DNA from 3 places in the Uliginosibacterium paludis genome. Region 1 is predicted to be linked to each of the others. Evidence: predicted binding sites of a transcription regulator. Region 1 holds the regulator's gene; each other region holds the start of a gene.
What was found. The regulator FliA, encoded in region 1, starts transcription of late flagellar genes. The targets are predictions, from matches to a motif close to CTAAAGTTNNNNNNNNNNNNGCCGNTA.
Positions count from the first base shown of each region.

Region 2: the regulator FliA is predicted to act here: its motif matches at 1,643-1,669, upstream of flgM (flagellar biosynthesis anti-sigma factor FlgM).
Region 3: the regulator FliA is predicted to act here: its motif matches at 2,878-2,904, upstream of ABDB87_RS10245 (flagellin).

Region 1 covers NZ_JBDIVF010000003.1:172,300-177,722, forward strand. The annotation lists gene flhA (flagellar biosynthesis protein FlhA) at 1-675, shown strand, start outside; gene flhF (flagellar biosynthesis GTPase FlhF) at 1,007-2,560, shown strand; gene ABDB87_RS09600 (MinD/ParA family ATP-binding protein) at 2,557-3,339, shown strand; gene ABDB87_RS09605 (RNA polymerase sigma factor FliA) at 3,480-4,232, shown strand; gene ABDB87_RS09610 (flagellar motor protein) at 4,253-4,993, shown strand; gene ABDB87_RS09615 (cupin domain-containing protein) at 5,006-5,353, opposite strand.
Region 2 covers NZ_JBDIVF010000004.1:203,339-208,761, forward strand. The annotation lists gene flgC (flagellar basal body rod protein FlgC) at 1-172, opposite strand, end outside; gene flgB (flagellar basal body rod protein FlgB) at 186-590, opposite strand; gene flgA (flagellar basal body P-ring formation chaperone FlgA) at 891-1,574, shown strand; gene flgM (flagellar biosynthesis anti-sigma factor FlgM) at 1,751-2,056, shown strand; gene ABDB87_RS12975 (flagella synthesis protein FlgN) at 2,053-2,532, shown strand; gene motD (flagellar motor protein MotD) at 2,536-3,438, opposite strand; gene dapB (4-hydroxy-tetrahydrodipicolinate reductase) at 3,559-4,365, opposite strand; gene ABDB87_RS12990 (outer membrane protein assembly factor BamE) at 4,433-4,849, opposite strand; gene fur (ferric iron uptake transcriptional regulator) at 4,985-5,423, shown strand, end outside.
Region 3 covers NZ_JBDIVF010000003.1:304,339-309,761, reverse strand. The annotation lists gene ABDB87_RS10260 (MFS transporter) at 1-875, opposite strand, end outside; gene aroC (chorismate synthase) at 868-2,001, opposite strand; gene ABDB87_RS10250 (P-II family nitrogen regulator) at 2,169-2,507, opposite strand; gene ABDB87_RS10245 (flagellin) at 3,030-4,160, shown strand; gene ABDB87_RS10240 (formyltransferase family protein) at 4,267-5,358, shown strand; gene ABDB87_RS10235 (sugar 3,4-ketoisomerase) at 5,370-5,423, shown strand, end outside.

The DNA.
Region 1 (5,423 bases):
CGCGAGCATGCCCATGCGCTCGGCTATACCGTGGTGGACGCGAGCACGGTGGTGGCGACCCACCTCAATCACGTCATCATGAGTCATGCCTCGGATCTGCTCGGCCGTCAGGAAACCCAGGCCCTGCTCGAACACATCGCCAAGGATTCGCCCAAGCTCGTCGAAGATCTTGTGCCCAAGGTGCTGCCCCTGCATGTGCTGCAGCGCGTGCTGCAATATCTGCTCGAGGAAAGCATCAATATCCGCGACATGCGCAGCATCGTCGAAACGCTGGCCGAGCATGCGCCGCGCACGCAGGACGCGGTGGAGCTCGCCTCCCGTGTTCGCATGGCGCTGGGTCGGGCCATCGTGCAGCAACTCTTCCCGGGCAGTGCCGAGATCGATGTCATTGCGCTGGAGCCGGGGCTCGAGCGGATACTCGGTCAGGCCATGGCCAGCGGCGGCGAAGGCGGCGCGATCGAGCCCGGGCTGGCCGACACCCTGCTGCGCGAGACGGCCGGCGCAGCGCAGCGTCAGGAAGATCTCGGCTTGCCGCCGGTGCTGCTGGTGCCGAACAACCTGCGCTGGCTGCTGGCGCGCTTCCTGCGCCGCTCGGTGCCCAATCTCAAGGTCATCGCACACTCCGAAGTACCGGAGAGCCGGAACATCCGCGTGGTGGCCGTCGTTGGCGGCTGAGCCGGCTCGAATGGCTGATCCGGATTCCGGGTCAGCCTGGCTTGCTGCATTCCCCCAGTTTTTTTCTCTCGCGAGTCCTACGGCCATTCGATTCCGCAGACCTGTTTCGGCGGTCGTTCCATTCCTCTTTTCGGACGCCCGTCCGTCCTTGTAAGACGGCTTCCTACAAGGCTTTGAGCGCCGGCAGAGATTGCCGGAAAAGCTTGCCGAATTACCGGATTTTTACCGTTTTGTTCCGCTGCTCGCGGCTGTTTGCCGGGGCAAATAATGTGTCTCACGGAAACGCAGGAGAAATGTTTCCGGAACACGGAATGGAAGCGGAGGCAGTCTCATGGTCCAGGTCAAACGGTATGTCGGAAGAACGGCGCGGGAAGCGCTGGCGGCGGTCAAGGCCGAGCTCGGGGCCGACGCCGTGGTGCTGTCGAACCGCGCAGTCGAGGGCGGTGTCGAAATCGTCGCCATGCCTTCGGAACAGATGGGTGCGCTCTCGGCGACCGTGCATCAGGCTCGTCAGCCGGCACCTGCGCCTGCGCCCGTTCCGGTCCGCGCCCCTGCGAGCGCTGCGGTTTCGCGCCATGTCGATCCGGACGAGGACAGCGATTTCACCGTTACGCTCGGCCAGCACATCGCGCGCCTGGCGCGGGAGCAGACGCCGGCCTCGCTGCCTGCGCGCAAGCGTCCGGAAGCCCGTTTTGCCGATGGTCTGGTGACGCGCCAGGCCGACGAATCCGCGGGCACCCAGATGGATGTGAGACCTTTCAATCCGCCGCGGGTGAAGCCCAACGGAGACCCCTGGGAAGCGCCCGCTCCGGCTGCGCAGAAGCCGCGTGTACCGGCGGAAAACCTTGCGCCGGTACGCCATGAGTCCTTTGCCGCGCATGCCGGCTTTGCGCCGGAAGGGGACCCCAAGGTCGAGGCGCTGGAAGCCAGTAACGCCCGTCTGGCCGAGGAGCTCGCGTCGATCAAGGGCATGCTCGAGCGCCAGCTGGCGGGCTTCGCATGGAACGAGATGTCGCGCCAGGCACCGGTCCGCGCCCAGCTCATGAGCGAACTGCTGGAGAGCGGCTTCTCGGCCCAGATGGCGCGCGAGCTGACCGAGGCGCTGTCCGCCGAACTCAGTGCCAACCAGGCCCGCGCAGATGTCCGCAATCGCCTTGCACGGCGACTGAAAGTGATCGACAGCGATGCCGACATCATCGAGCGCGGCGGCGTCTATGCGCTGGTGGGGCCGACCGGTGTCGGCAAGACCACGACTGCGGCGAAGCTCGCCGCACGCTGTGTGGTGAGGCACGGCGCAGACAAGCTCGCGCTCATCACCACCGATGGCTACCGGATCGGCGCCCATGAGCAGTTGCGTATCTATGGCCGCATCCTCGGCGTGACGGTTCACGTGGTCCGCGATGCGACCGATCTGCGGCAGACGCTGCAGGATCTTCGCCAGAAGCACATGGTGATCATCGATACCATGGGCATGAGCCAGCGCGACAAGATGGTCGTGGAGCAGGCCTCCATGCTGACGGCTGCCGGCGTCGTCCGCCGCCTGCTCGTTCTCAACGCGACTTCGCGCGGCGATACCCTCGACGACGTGGTGCGTGCCTACGATGGCCCGGATCTTGCGGGATGCATCCTGAGCAAGGTCGATGAAGCGGCTTCGCTGGCGCCGGTGCTGGATGTGGCCATGCGTCGCGAGCTGCAGATGTACTACGTCGCCAACGGTCAGCGCGTGCCGGAAGATCTCCATCTTCCCAACTGTGCCTATCTGGTCCATCGGGCCTTGCGTGAGATCGGGGCGGATTCGCCCTTCAAGCTGGACTCGAAAGAGGCCGGCATGCTCATGACGAAGCCGCTCGAACCGGTGCGTGCCCAGAGGGGAGTGACGAGATGATGGACAAACGCTTTCAGGATCAGGCCCAGGGCTTGCGCCAGCTGCTTCATGCAGCGCCGCCCGAGGTGCTGGCGGTGCTGCCCTGCGGGCAGGGCAGCATGAACTGGGTGGCCGGACAGCTGCGCGCGCGCGCCGCATCAGGCGCCCGCATCCTCGCGATGGAAGAGCGTCGTGCCTACGGCAATCTGGCCGACTGTCTCGGCATCAGCCCGCGCTTCGATCTGGCTGCGGCCATGCGCGGCGAACTGCCGCTGGATGCGTGCATCCATGAATCGGTGGCCGGTCTGGATGTGACCCTGGTGGCTGCACTTGCCGACGCGCTGGGCAAGGATCGCATTTTCAACCAGCGCTGCGAGGCCCAGCTTCGCGTGCTGCGCAGCGGCTGGGACGAATGGGTGGTGCTGGCCCGGGGCGGCTCCATCGAAGGCTTCTCGCAGCTTTCCCTCGCCTCGCCGAGGTTTCTGGTGGCCCTGTCGAGCGACCCCATGTCGCTGACGGCGGCCTATGCTTGTCTCAAGCAGATCGCTGCCGCGGGCGGCGAGCGTCTGGTGTCGATCTGCATGACGGATGCGGAGGCGCCTCACGCCCGGCAAACCTTGCAGCGTCTGTGCGATGTGGTCCTGCAGCGGCTCGACATGCCCCTGCAGCCGGTTAGCAGCGTGGGCGAGGCGCTGGCCTGCGGGCGCCATGAGCCGGGCAGCGGGGCCGATGCCTACATCGACCGCCTTGTGCGTGCTGCCGCAGGGGGCGCGCGTCAGGGGCTGGCCGCCAAGGGCTGAATGGCTCCGAATTGAGCGGGACTTGTCCGCTTTTTCCGGCGCTAGGAAGCAGCAGGGCCGTCGCAGAATGGTGACAACATTCTTTAACGCATGTCGCAGCTCCGCAAGGCGCCGCAACCCGTCAGAAGAGAGAGACAACGATGTATAACGCAGCTGGAACACTGGACAAGAACCAGCTCATTGCGCGCTACGCGCCGCTGGTCAAAAGGATTGCCTACCACTTGATGGCCAAGCTGCCGGCGAGCGTGCAGGTCGATGACATCATCCAGAACGGCATGATGGGTCTGCTCGATGCGATCACGCGTTACGAGGAAGGACTGGGCGCCCAGTTCGAGACCTACGCGGTGCAGCGCATCCGCGGCGCCATGCTCGATGGTCTGCGCGAGAACGACTGGTTGCCACGCAGTCTGCGCCGCGAGATGCGACGCATCGAGACCGCCGTGCACACGCTGGAGCAGCAGAACGGACGCCAGCCCACCGAGGGTGAGCTTGCCAAGCTGCTGGGCATGGATCTGGGCGAATACCAGAAGATGCTTCAGGACGCCCGCGGCTATCAGCTGGTGTATTTCGAGGATTTTGGTGACGAGGATGACGACGATTATCTCGAACGTCATATCGTCGGTGCAGCGCCCGATCCACTCACGATGCTGGAGGATCATGACATGCGCAACACGTTGATACAGGCGATCGAAGATTTGCCCGAGCGCGAGAAGATGGTCATGGGGCTTTATTACGAGGAAGACATGAACCTGCGCGAGATCGGCGAGGTGCTGGGCGTGTCGGAGTCGCGCGTCTGCCAGCTGCACAGCCAGGCCATTGCACGCCTGCGCTCGCGCATCTCGGGTGGCCGCGAAACACCGCGCACGCGTCAGCGCCGCGCCAGCGCAGCCTGAGCGGAAGGGTGGAGTAGCGCGTGGATCTCATCAGCATCATTGGCCTGCTCGTCGGTCTGGTCGCGATTGTCGGCGGCCAGCTGCTCGAAGGCGGCCATATCGGTTCGCTCATTCAGCCGACCGCTTTCCTGATCGTCATTGGCGGCACTGCGGGAGCCGTGATGCTGCAAAGCCCGTGGAAGACCTTCAAGGCCGGTCTGCGGATGGTGAAGTGGGTTTTTCAGCCGCCGGCGCCTTCGCTCGAGCGGATCATCGCCGACATCGTTTCCTGGAGCGGGGTGGCGCGCAAGGAAGGCCTGCTGGCGCTGGAGTCCCGCATCGAGTCGCATCGTGATCCCTTCGTCCGCAAGGGGCTGCAACTGCTCGTCGACGGCGTCGAGCCCGAGCGCATCCGTGATGTGCTTGAAGTCGAGATCGGTGCGTGGGAAGGCGAGCTCAAGCAGGCAAGCAAGATCTGGGAGGCCGCGGGCGGCTATGCGCCGACCGTGGGGATTCTCGGTGCGGTGATGGGGCTCATCCATGTGATGGAGAACCTCTCTGACCCTTCCAAGCTGGGCGCCGGTATCGCGGTGGCGTTCGTGGCGACGATATACGGCGTGGGCTCGGCGAACCTGGTCTTCCTGCCGATTGCCAAGAAGCTGCATGCCACCATCGGTCAGCTGGTGGCGGTTCGCGAGATGACGCTTGACGGGCTTATCGGCATCGCGCACGGAGATAACCCCCGCCTCATCGAGTCCCGCCTGAGGGGCTACATCAACTGAGGCGCGCGCGGCTTACAGCGCCCAGAAGACGAACACGCCCATGGTTTCGTCGCCATCGTTGAGCAGCATGTGTGTCGAGCCTGCCCGGGTAAGGATCACGTCCCCCTGCTTCGCGCGCCGCTCCTCGCCATCGATCCTGATCAGGCCGCAACCGTATTGCACGACATAGATTTCCTCGCGGTCGTCCTTGTGTCCGTGCTCTCCGATCGAGGTGCCCGGAGGCAGCTCGGTGAAGGCGACGTAGCGCAGCCCGGACGCAAAGTCTTCGGCACCGAAGAGCTTGCAGCTGCGTGCCAGCCCCTGACCGTCGTGAATGCTTTTCTCGACGACAGGCATGTCGTGGTAGTTGCGGATTTCCATGCGTTTGCTCCCTGATGATGCCCGGCATCTTACCTGCTCCGGCCGCGGCCTCCGTCCTGGCCAGCCCTGT
Region 2 (5,423 bases), on a different contig from region 1:
CAGCCGTTCCCATCTGGACGGCCTGAAAAACGACCTGCTTGGCCTTGTAGGGCTTACCGTCCGCACCCAGCGCACTCTCCACGTTGGCCAGGTTGCTCGCGGTGGTATTGAGGCGCATTGACTGCGCGTTAAGCGCCGAGCCCGCGATATTGAATACATTGAACATGCTCATGGCAGCCTCCCGCTTACTGGCCGGAAACTGCCTGCTGCATCGTCCGCAACAGGCCGTTGATGAAAGTGATGCTGGCTTCATACTGGACCGAGTTCTCGGCAAACGCCGCGCGCTCGACATCCATGTTCACCGTGTTGCCATCCACGCTCGACTGCTGCTCGGTGCGGTACAGCAACTGGGCTGACGAGCCCGGCGCACTGGCTGCAATGTGCCGCGCGGCAGTGGTCGACAGGGCGACAGGAGCCGTTCCGCGTCCCTGCAGGGCACTGCCCAGCGCCGAGCCGAAATTCATGTCGCGCGCCTTGTAGCCCGGGGTGTCCGCGTTGGCGATATTGCCCGCAAGCAGCTCCTGGCGTTCGGCGCGAAGGTTGAGTGCGGTCTGGTGAAAGCGCAGGGCGTTATCGAGCTGGACGTTCATTTGCTCCACTCCGTTCATGATCTCTTCAAACATTCCGTCGCTCCCCACATGGACTTGCTGGTCTGGCGACAGTCTCATTGCAGCTTCTGTGCCAGCATCGTACGACGGGGCTTTGAGGCGGCAGCGCGCGATAAAGCGGCAAAACTCCCGCCTTTCCCGGCGGCAGACAGGCCCGTTTCGGCAAACTTTGCCGGCAAGGCACCGGAGGCCGGAAATGAGCGGCAAGTCGGCGACTGTTCCCGCCATGCATGCGCCTCGGGTCGCGGTTTAATGAAGACCGGACCCGAACCACCGCACAGGATGAAACCCGCCGCCCTCGCCTTTCTGATTTCGCTCCTGCTGGCCGCGTTGCCCGGCCCAACCAGGGCTGCCGGAGCACTCGAGCCGGCTTTGCGGAGCTTTGCCAGCGCGCAAGCCGCCGGCTTGCCGGGCAAGGCAACGCTGGACCTGCCGCGCGTTCCCGAGAGCCCCAGGATCACCGCCTGCAAGCAATGGCAGATTTTCCTGCCCGAGCGCGCGCGCTTCTGGGGACAGGTGTCGCTGGGAGCCCGCTGCAGCGACGGCCCCTCGCAGTCGCTCTACATCCAGGCAAGAGTCCGGATCGATGGCGTCGCCGTCGTTGCCGCCCGCCACATCCCGAGCGGTCAGCTTCTGGGCGCAGATGATCTGACCTCACTCGAAGCTGATCTGGGCAGCTACCCGCCGGATCTGATTCTTGACCCCGCCTCAGCCCGCGGGCGGATCAGCCGTGCAGCCATCGCGCCCGGACGCCCGATCCTGAAAAGCCTGCTGCGGCAGGAGAACGTCATCGAGGCCGGGCAGTCCGTGCGGATCGAGCTTGTTGACGGCTCACTCTCCGTCAGCAATGAAGGAGTGGCCATCGGCAGCGCCGCGCCCGGTCAGGCCGTACGGGTGAAGCTCGAAAGCGGCCGCATCATCACGGGCCTGGCAACCGAAGACGGCCGGGTCGACGTTCGCCCCTGAAGGTGCGAAAGCCCCATGCCGCAAAGCCGAAAGGGCCTTGCCGCGCTTGTCTTGGTCCATAAAAAAACCTAAAGTTTCACTGACCGACTCCGATATGACTGCTGTGTCAACGCGAAATGCTCCGGGTCCGGAATCCTTCGCGCCAGCCATGCACGTCCAGAGCAAAGGGAAACGCCGTGAAAATCGATAATTCACTCAAATCGTCGGGATCCGTCAGTGATTCCAAGGCCCGCGTTGCGCGAGAGGCCTCGACAAGCACCAGTGCGCCCAGCGAATCCAAGGTTCAGCTGTCTGCATTCGCCAGCAATCTGCAAAAGCTCGAATCAGCCGTCGAAAACACCCCGGTGGTCGATAGCGGCAAGGTAGATGAAATCAAGAACGCCATTGCCCAGGGGCAATTCAAGGTCAATCCCGAAAAAGTCGCAGACGGACTGATCGACAGCGTTCGTCAGATGCTTTCCGCACAACCCAGGACAGCGTGAATACGCCAGTCAATTCCGCGGCCCTGCGCCAGCGCCTGACGACACAGCTTGTTGCCGAAACGCAGCATGTAAGGGAATTCGTCACCGTGCTGGAAGAGGAACGCCGGATATTGACCCAGCGCGACGTCGAGCCGCTTTTCGCGCTGTCCGAAAAGAAGGCACATTACGCGCGCCTGCTGCAGCAATCGGCTCACGCCCGCTCTGTCCTGCTGACCCAGGCTGGCTTGACCAATGATCGCGCCGGCGTGGAAGCCTTGCTGGGCTCGCCCGAAACGCCTGTCTGGCAAACTTACCTCACCGTTGTGGCCAGCGCCCGCCAGCTCAACGAAGACAACGGCCGCCTGCTTACCGACAGGCTTGCCAGCAATCATCAGGCACTCGCCATCCTGATGGCACATTCCGACCAGCCCACCGTTTATGGGCGCGACGGCAGCGCCAGAACCCGCCCGGGCTCCCGCCTGCTCGGCAGCTACTGATCTTCAGTTGCCCCCAGCCGGGGAAGACTGTTGCGGCGCCACCAGCCGGGTGTTTTCCGGCGTCCCCAGGGCGCCATCCGCATTTTCCAGCTTGCGTACGCCCTCCGGCTGCCCGCTCTCCAGTACTTCTGTCGTGGAAGGCGCTTCAGCCACATCTGGCGCCATCGACTCGATCTGGATCGTGACACGCCGATTCCGGGCGCGACCGTCCGCCGAAGCATTGTCCGCCACCGGGCGCTGGTCGCCATAGCCGGCAGCGGTCAGCCTGTCGGCAGCCACGCCACTGGCGACGAAAAGCCGGACCACGGACGATGCCCGCACGGCGGACAGCTCCCAGTTGGAGGGAAAAATGGCAGTCTTGATCGGCAGATTGTCAGTATGCCCCTCCACCTTGACCGGGAACTCGCCCTTGGCAATGACCTCGGCCACGGCCTGCAGGGCCCGGACCGCCTCGGGCCCCAGCTGCGCTTCTGCCGGACTGAACAGGGCACTGGCATTGATTTCGATGGAAATGCCATTCACGCCTTCGGTCACCCTGACCTGCCCACCTCGTACCAGCGGATCCAGCACCCGTTTGACGTCGTCAGCCATGTCACGCATCTTCTGGCGGAATGCAGCCCTGCGGGCTTCAGCCTGCGCATCGGGGCTGGCACTGCGTGAAACGACGGGCGCCACCGGCGCACTGAGTACCTGGGGCTGCGGCACCATGCTCATGCCGTCCTGATTGGTTGCGCTGCGAAACGCATGCACGATCGAGTTCGAAAGCACCCGGTACTTGCCTTCGTTCACCGAGCTGATGGCATACATCACCACGAAGAAGGCGAACAGCAGCGTGATGAAGTCCGCATAGGACACCAGCCAGCGCTCGTGATTTTCATGCTCTTCTTCCTGGCGTCGGCGGGCCATGGGTTCTCCGGTGACAACAAAGCAGATTGACTCCCGGACATCAACGGCCTGCAAGGCCGCAGACTTGAGCATGAAAAAGGGCCGGTTCTGCCGGCCCTTGTCAATTCAATGCGTGGAAACTCATTTGAGACCAAGTACGTCCTGCATGTCATACACCCCATTGGGGCGCCCCTGCAGGAAAACCGCCGCACGCAGCGCGCCGGTAGCGTAGGGCATCCGGCTGCTGGCCTTGTGCGAAATCTCGACGCGCTCGCCCAGCCCGCAGAACATCACCGTGTGGTCACCGATCACGTCTCCGCCACGAACCGTGGCGAAGCCGATGGTTTCGGGTTTGCGCTCACCGGTGACACCTTCGCGCCCATACACCGCACATTCCTTGAGATCGCGGCCCAATGCGTCGGCAATCACTTCGCCCATGCGCAGCGCGGTTCCGGAAGGCGCATCCACCTTGAAGCGATGATGAGCCTCGAACACTTCCACGTCATAGCCGGAAGCCAGGATTCGGGCAGCCACGTCGAGCAGCTTGAACACGGCATTCACACCGACCGCCATGTTCGGCGCGAGCATGACCGGAATTTCAGCCGCTATCGCGCCAATCAGGGCCTTTTCCTCGGGCTTGAAACCGGTTGTCCCGATCACCATGGCGCATTTCACGCGACGCGCGACATCAAGGTGGGCCAACGTGCCTTCGGGCCGGGTAAAGTCGATCAGACAATCCGCCGCCTCCAGCGCCGCCTCGATATCGCAGGACACCGGCACGCCGCAGGCGTTGCCCGTGACCATTTCGCCGGCATCACGCCCGAGGAAGGCGCTGTCCGGACGATCCAGCGCAGCGACAAACGACACGCCGGGCGTTTGCAGCGCAGCTTCGATGAGCATGCGACCCATGCGGCCGGAAGCTCCGGCAATCGCGACCTTTACCGTCATGAAAAACCTCGGAAGATGGAAGCAGAACGAATTGACAGGGGAGCCGCTCCGGGGCGCCCCCGGAAAATCAGGGGGTCACAGGCGGCACGGCCGGGCCGGTGATATCGATCACGCGCGGCGCCGTCGGCGCGCTCTCCTGCACGCCATTGGCCGGAATCACGTCGCCCTCGACGCGGGCAAGCTTGTCACCCTCGAAGAACAGCGTGATGGAGCGACGCTCCAGAGGCTTGCGATTGCCGGAGACCTGATAGACGTAATCCCAGCGGTCCTTGTGAAAGATGCTCACAAGCATCGGCGAACCCATCACGAACCTGACCTGCTCGCGGCTCATGCCCGGGGAGAGTTTCGACACCATCTCCTGGGTCAGCGCGTTCCCCTGCCTGACCTCGATCTGATAGGGCCTGACCACGCTGGTCACAGCACTCGAGGAACAGGCCGCCAGCAAAGTGGCAGCAACAAGCACCAATCCGGAACGCAGGAACATGCGGAAAATCTCTCGTGACATCGAAGGACGGAACAGGAGGGTCTGACAGGCGCCCCTTCAGGCTGGCCCGTCCTTCCAGATTCCAAGAACAGGCGCTGGACTATATCATACGGCCCTCACCTACCGGAGACCGTGATGCCCCCACCCAATAGCCTCAAGGAATCGGGACTCAAGGCGACGCTGCCTCGCATGAAGATCCTTGACCTGTTCCAGCGCTCAACGGAACGCCACCTTTCCGCAGAGGACGTCTACCGTCTGCTGCTGGCGGAAGAGCTGGATGTCGGCCTTGCCACGATCTACAGGGTGCTCACCCAGTTCGAACAGGCCGGGCTGCTGCAGCGCCACCATTTCGAATCCGGCAAGGCCGTTTTCGAGCTCGACAAGGGCGATCACCACGACCACATGGTTTGCCTCGATTGCGGCAAAGTGGAGGAATTTTACGACCCCGAGATTGAAGCGCGGCAAAACGCCATCGCCAAGGAAAAAGGATTTCACATCCGCGAGCACGCGATGTATCTCTACGCCGAGTGCGTCAAGCCTGAATGTCCCAACAAGGCAGCGCGCAAGAAGTCCT
Region 3 (5,423 bases), 130 kb from region 1:
GCCCAACCGATCAGCACGAATCGCACGCAAGCGACGATCAGCGCAAAAACCAGCAGACCGCGCAGCGCAAAGCGCGCCATGATCGACGGCGCACGGATGAAAACCAGAATTTCAGCCAGCACGCCAAGCGTCCACAGCAAGCCTACCGTTCCCTTGCTGTAGCCCACGTCGACCAGATGAATCGAATAGAACACGCTCAGCGCGCCATGCGCGGCGGTCATGAACATGCAGGAAGCGAGCAACGCCAGAATCTCGCGCCGGCGAAGCAGCACAAGCAGGCTGCCGGCACCGGCTGCGTGCTGCGCGCGGGGCGCCTCGGGCACCAGCAGTGCACTGAGCGCAACCGCCGCCAGAATGCCGGTGCCTCCATAAATCACCCATTCGATTCCTGCCTGCGCCAGCCACCAGCCCATGGCCAGCACGGCAACAATGAATCCGAAGGATCCCCAGGCTCTCACCACGCCATAGCCATGGCGCCCCGCCAGATGACTGAAGGTCGTCGCTTCGGCCAGAGGACTCTGTGCGGTCCAGAAAAATCCCATGATGGCAATGGCGATCGCTATGCCGGCAAAGCTGTCATCCAGCAGGATGATTGCAAACCCGGCCAGGGAGATCGCGGCCGCCAGCCGCAGGATCGGCATCCTGCGCCCCAGGCGGTCAGCCAGCCAGCCCCACATGTTCGGCGCGATCAGCCGCATCCACTGCATCAGCGCCAGCAAGAGTCCGATGCGGGCCGAAGAGAATCCACGGCTCTGAAGATAGAGCGTGAAATACGGCAGGAAGATGCCGATGAAGGCGTAATAGAAGAAGTAGTAGGCGGAGAGGCTCGCAAAGGGCACGCGCCCTGCCCCGCCCGACAGGCTCTTGTCAGTCACGCGGTGAAGGGATGGTCTGCTTGGCACCCGGCGCAAGGCCGCCAATCTTTGGCAGCGGCGGCGTGATGTCGGCGTTCTGCGCGCGCTGACGCAAGGCGTGATCGATCAGCACCAGCGCCAGCATGGCCTCGGCAATCGGCGTGGCACGGATGCCCACGCAGGGGTCATGGCGGCCGGTGGTCATCATCATCACCGGATTGCCGTCGCGGTCGATCGAGCGACGCTCCTGCGGCAGCGAGGAAGTCGGCTTGATGGCCATCGATACATGAATGTCCTGGCCCGAGGAAATCCCGCCCAGCACGCCGCCGGCATGGTTCGACAGAAAACCTTCCGGCGAGAGTTCGTCGCAATGCTCGGTGCCGCGCTGGGCCACCACGCCGAAGCCGTCGCCGATCTCCACGCCCTTGACGGCGTTGATGCTCATCATGGCGTAGGCGATGTCAGCGTCCAGGCGATCGAACACCGGCTCGCCCCAGCCCGGCGGCACGCCGGTGGCCACCACGTCGATTTTGGCGCCAATCGAATCGCGCTCGCTGCGGATCTGGTCCATCAGCGCTTCGAGCTGCGGCACGATTTCAGCATTCGGCGCGAAGAAGGCGTTGTTGCCGACCTCGTCCCAGCTCTGGAATGGAATTTCGATGCAGCCGAGCTGGCTCATGAAACCACGGATCGCGATGCCGTGCTTTTCACGCAGCCACTTCTTGGCAATCGCGCCAGCGGCCACGCGCACCGCGGTTTCGCGTGCCGAGGATCGGCCGCCGCCACGGTAGTCGCGCACGCCGTACTTGTGCTCGTAAGCGTAGTCCGCATGGCCCGGGCGGAAGGTGTTCATGATCTTGGAGTAGTCGCCGCTGCGCTGATCCTGATTGCGGATCAGCAGCGCGATCGGCGTGCCGGTGGTCTTGCCCTCGAACACGCCGGAGAGGATCTCGACCGTATCCGGCTCCTTGCGCTGGGTCACGTGGCGCGAGGTGCCCGGCTTGCGACGATCCAGCTCGAGCTGGATATCCGCTTCGGTCAGTGCCAGCCCGGGCGGGCAACCGTCCACCACGCAGCCGATGGCCGCGCCGTGCGATTCGCCGAAAGAAGTGACCGTGAAGAGCGTGCCGAAAGTGCTGCCGGACATGAAATGAACCCATCAGACCAGAAAGGGAGCGGATTTTATCATGCGTGCCGCCACGAACCCCGTGGTTTCCGGTCCTCCAAAGTCAACGCCTCGATTCTGAAAATCCACCATCCGGAAATGAAAAACCCCGCTCGCGCGGGGTTTTCTGCTGGCTGCGGTGTCAGGCCTCAGATCGCCTGTTCATTCGTTTCGCCGGTCCGGATACGTACAACCTGTTCAACCGGCGACACGAAGATCTTGCCGTCACCGATCTTGCCCGTGTGCGCGGCCTTGATGATGGCCTCGACGGTCTGATCAACGATGTCATCCGCCACCACGACCTCCACCTTGATCTTGGGGAGGAAATCAACCACATATTCGGCACCGCGATAAAGCTCGGTATGTCCTTTCTGGCGGCCAAAACCCTTGACTTCCGTCACGGTCAGACCGGTGATGCCGACGTCGGAAAGCGCCTCACGCACTTCGTCCAGTTTGAAGGGCTTGATGATGGCTTCGATTTTCTTCACGAATGTTCTCCAGCACGGTTGAGTCGCAAGGAGTATAGCCAACTCGGCCCTGTCGCGTGCCGGGAGGACAGACTCCCGACCCCGATGACTCACAGAATGTCTCAAAGCAGTCTTCCGAAAAGAAGGCGAAAGACCACTCAACTTCATATCCCGGCGACGAATGGCGTAAAAAAAACCGCACTCCGGCGGCAATTTCAGATGCCGGACACAATGCCGGACTAACTTCGATTACGGACAGGTCGCCTGAGAACTTGAGCCCCAACCAGCAGAAAAGCACTTCGCTCATATGAATCAAAGCCTTGCGGCACAAGGATTTCAGCCGGAGTTCGTCCGGAAAGAAAAAAATATCTGCCTGTAAAACCTGATAACCCTGAAGACACGCGAATTGCGGTCGTTAGTTTGCTCATGGCACGGCACTCAACGAGAACCGGCCACCAGTCAGGAAAGAAACGGTATTCGCAGCCGGTTGGCAGCGGGCCCACCGGACTGAAGTGAGAAACGCTAACTCCAAGGAGTATCAAAATGGCAATGACCATCAACACCAACGTGGCTTCCCTGAATGCCCAACGCAACATCGGCGGCACCACGAGCTCTCTGACGACCTCCCTGCAGCGCCTCTCCTCCGGCCTGCGCATCAACTCGGCAAAGGACGATGCCGCCGGCCTCGCGATTTCCGAGCGGATGAACTCCCAACTCAAGGGGCTCTCCGTGGCGTCCCGCAATGCCAACGACGGCATCTCCCTGAGCCAGACGGCTGAAGGCGCCCTCTCCACCATCGGCGACAACCTGCAACGTATCCGCGAACTGTCAGTCCAGTCTGCCAATGCGACGAACTCACAGTCAGACCGCGATGCCCTCCAGGCAGAAGTCGGTCAGCTCGTCGATGAAATCGACCGCGTTGCCAACCAGACCACCTTCAACGGCACCAAGCTCCTCGACGGCAGCTTCACCAGCAAGCTGTTCCAGGTCGGCTCCGACGCCGGCCAGACCATCGGCATCAACAGCATTGTCGACGCCAACGTGGCCGCACTCGGAAAATCGACCTTCGCTGCAGACGTTAGCGGCACGGTCACAACCGGCGCGATTTCGTCGGGCCTCACCATCAACGGGGTTTCCATCGACTCGAACATCAACACCGGTGTCGCAGCCGACAATGCAACCGCACTGGCCAACGCCATCAACGCAAAGATGGATCAGACGGGTGTCTATGCTTCCGTGAGCGGAGCAGCGATCACCCTGAGCTCGGTCAAGGACGGCACCGACCTCGTGGTCAGCGGCACGGTCGATAGCGACAGCGGCCTGACCTCGGGTACGACTGCGGCAAGCGGCAGCGCTGCTACCTACGTCGGCAACCTCGACATCTCTACTTTCGTCGGAGCTCAGCGCGCACTGGAAACTGTCGATAACGCCCTGACATCGATCAACAGCGCCCGTGCCGACATGGGCGCAGTGCAAAACCGCTTCACCTCCACGATTGCCAACCTGGCCACGTCCTCGGAAAACCTGTCAGCCGCGAAGGGACGGATCACCGACGCGGACTTCGCGTCGGAAACCGCAAACCTGAGCCGTGCGCAGATCCTTCAGCAAGCAGGCACAGCGATGCTGGCGCAAGCCAACAGCTTGCCGCAACAGGTTCTCAGCCTCCTGCGCTGAGCCAGATCAGACCTGCGGCATCCAGAGCCCGCCATCGAAAGATGGCGGGCTTTTTCTCGTCTTTTCAGCAGAAAGCACTTGCCGGGCCAGCGTAGGATCGACCGGAATGAACTCCCGTTCCGGACCGTCCATGCATCGAGCACTCTGCATCGCAGGCAAAAACCTTATCGCGACAAACGTCCTGCAACGGGTTCGCGAGGAGTTCCCGCATATTGATCTTTGCGTGGTGCCGAACAGAACCGACACTGGAGAGGATGGCTGGCAGCCTTCGTTGATCCGCACGGCAAGGCTGATGAACGTCCCCATCATCGGACTGCCAGAAGCGGAAGGCCGGTCCGATCTGACCTTTCTCTCCCTGGAATATGACAGGATCGTTCGCCCGGAGCGGTTCAGCAGTCAAAAACTCTTCAACCTGCATTTCTCGAAACTTCCGCGCTACCGTGGCGTCCTGACATCAGCGCTGCCGATCCTGCACGGAGCCAGAAGCACAGGCGTAACCCTCCACCTGATCGATCATGGAATCGATACCGGCGACATCATTGACGCGGCGTCCGTGCGTATCCAGTCAGACTGGAACTGCAGGCAGCTTTATGACGCGCTCATGAAAGAAGGTACTGAACTCGCCATGAAATGGATGGGAATGCTCCTTGATGAAGCGGCAAACATCTCCGCTCGCAGACAGGCCGGACGCCAGGCCACCTATTTTTCGCGCAACGCGATTGACTACTCGAACATGCAGATCAACTGCCGTCAGACCGCCTTTCAGGCGTACCGGCAGGTCAAGGCGCTAGCCTTCCGGGCGTACCAGCTTCCGTTGCTGGGAGAGATCAGGATCGCGAACGCCACTGTATCCACCCGGCGAAGCACTTCAGCCCCCGGAACGATCATCACCCGGGACAGGCACGCGAGTACGGTAGCCACTCTCGACCATGATCTCGTCTTGTGGCACGACCAGCTTGACGCAATGCTCGCTGCTTGCCGCGACGGAGATCTTGCCACGGCCAAAGGTCTGATCCGGAACATCACGCATATTGACGATGAAGATGAGGAAGGGACGACACCTTTGCTGGCTTCTCTTCAACAGCCGGACGCCGGACTCGCACGCTATTTCGTTTCAAAAGGTGCTGATCCGGATCGCCTCACACGCAACCGAATTCCCGTCAGAAGCCTTTCAGAGGCCCGGGGAATAAAACTTTAAGGAGCAGTTCCATGTCACTGCAGGACGTCAGGATCTTCGATCTGCCCCGCATCCTCGACCCCAGG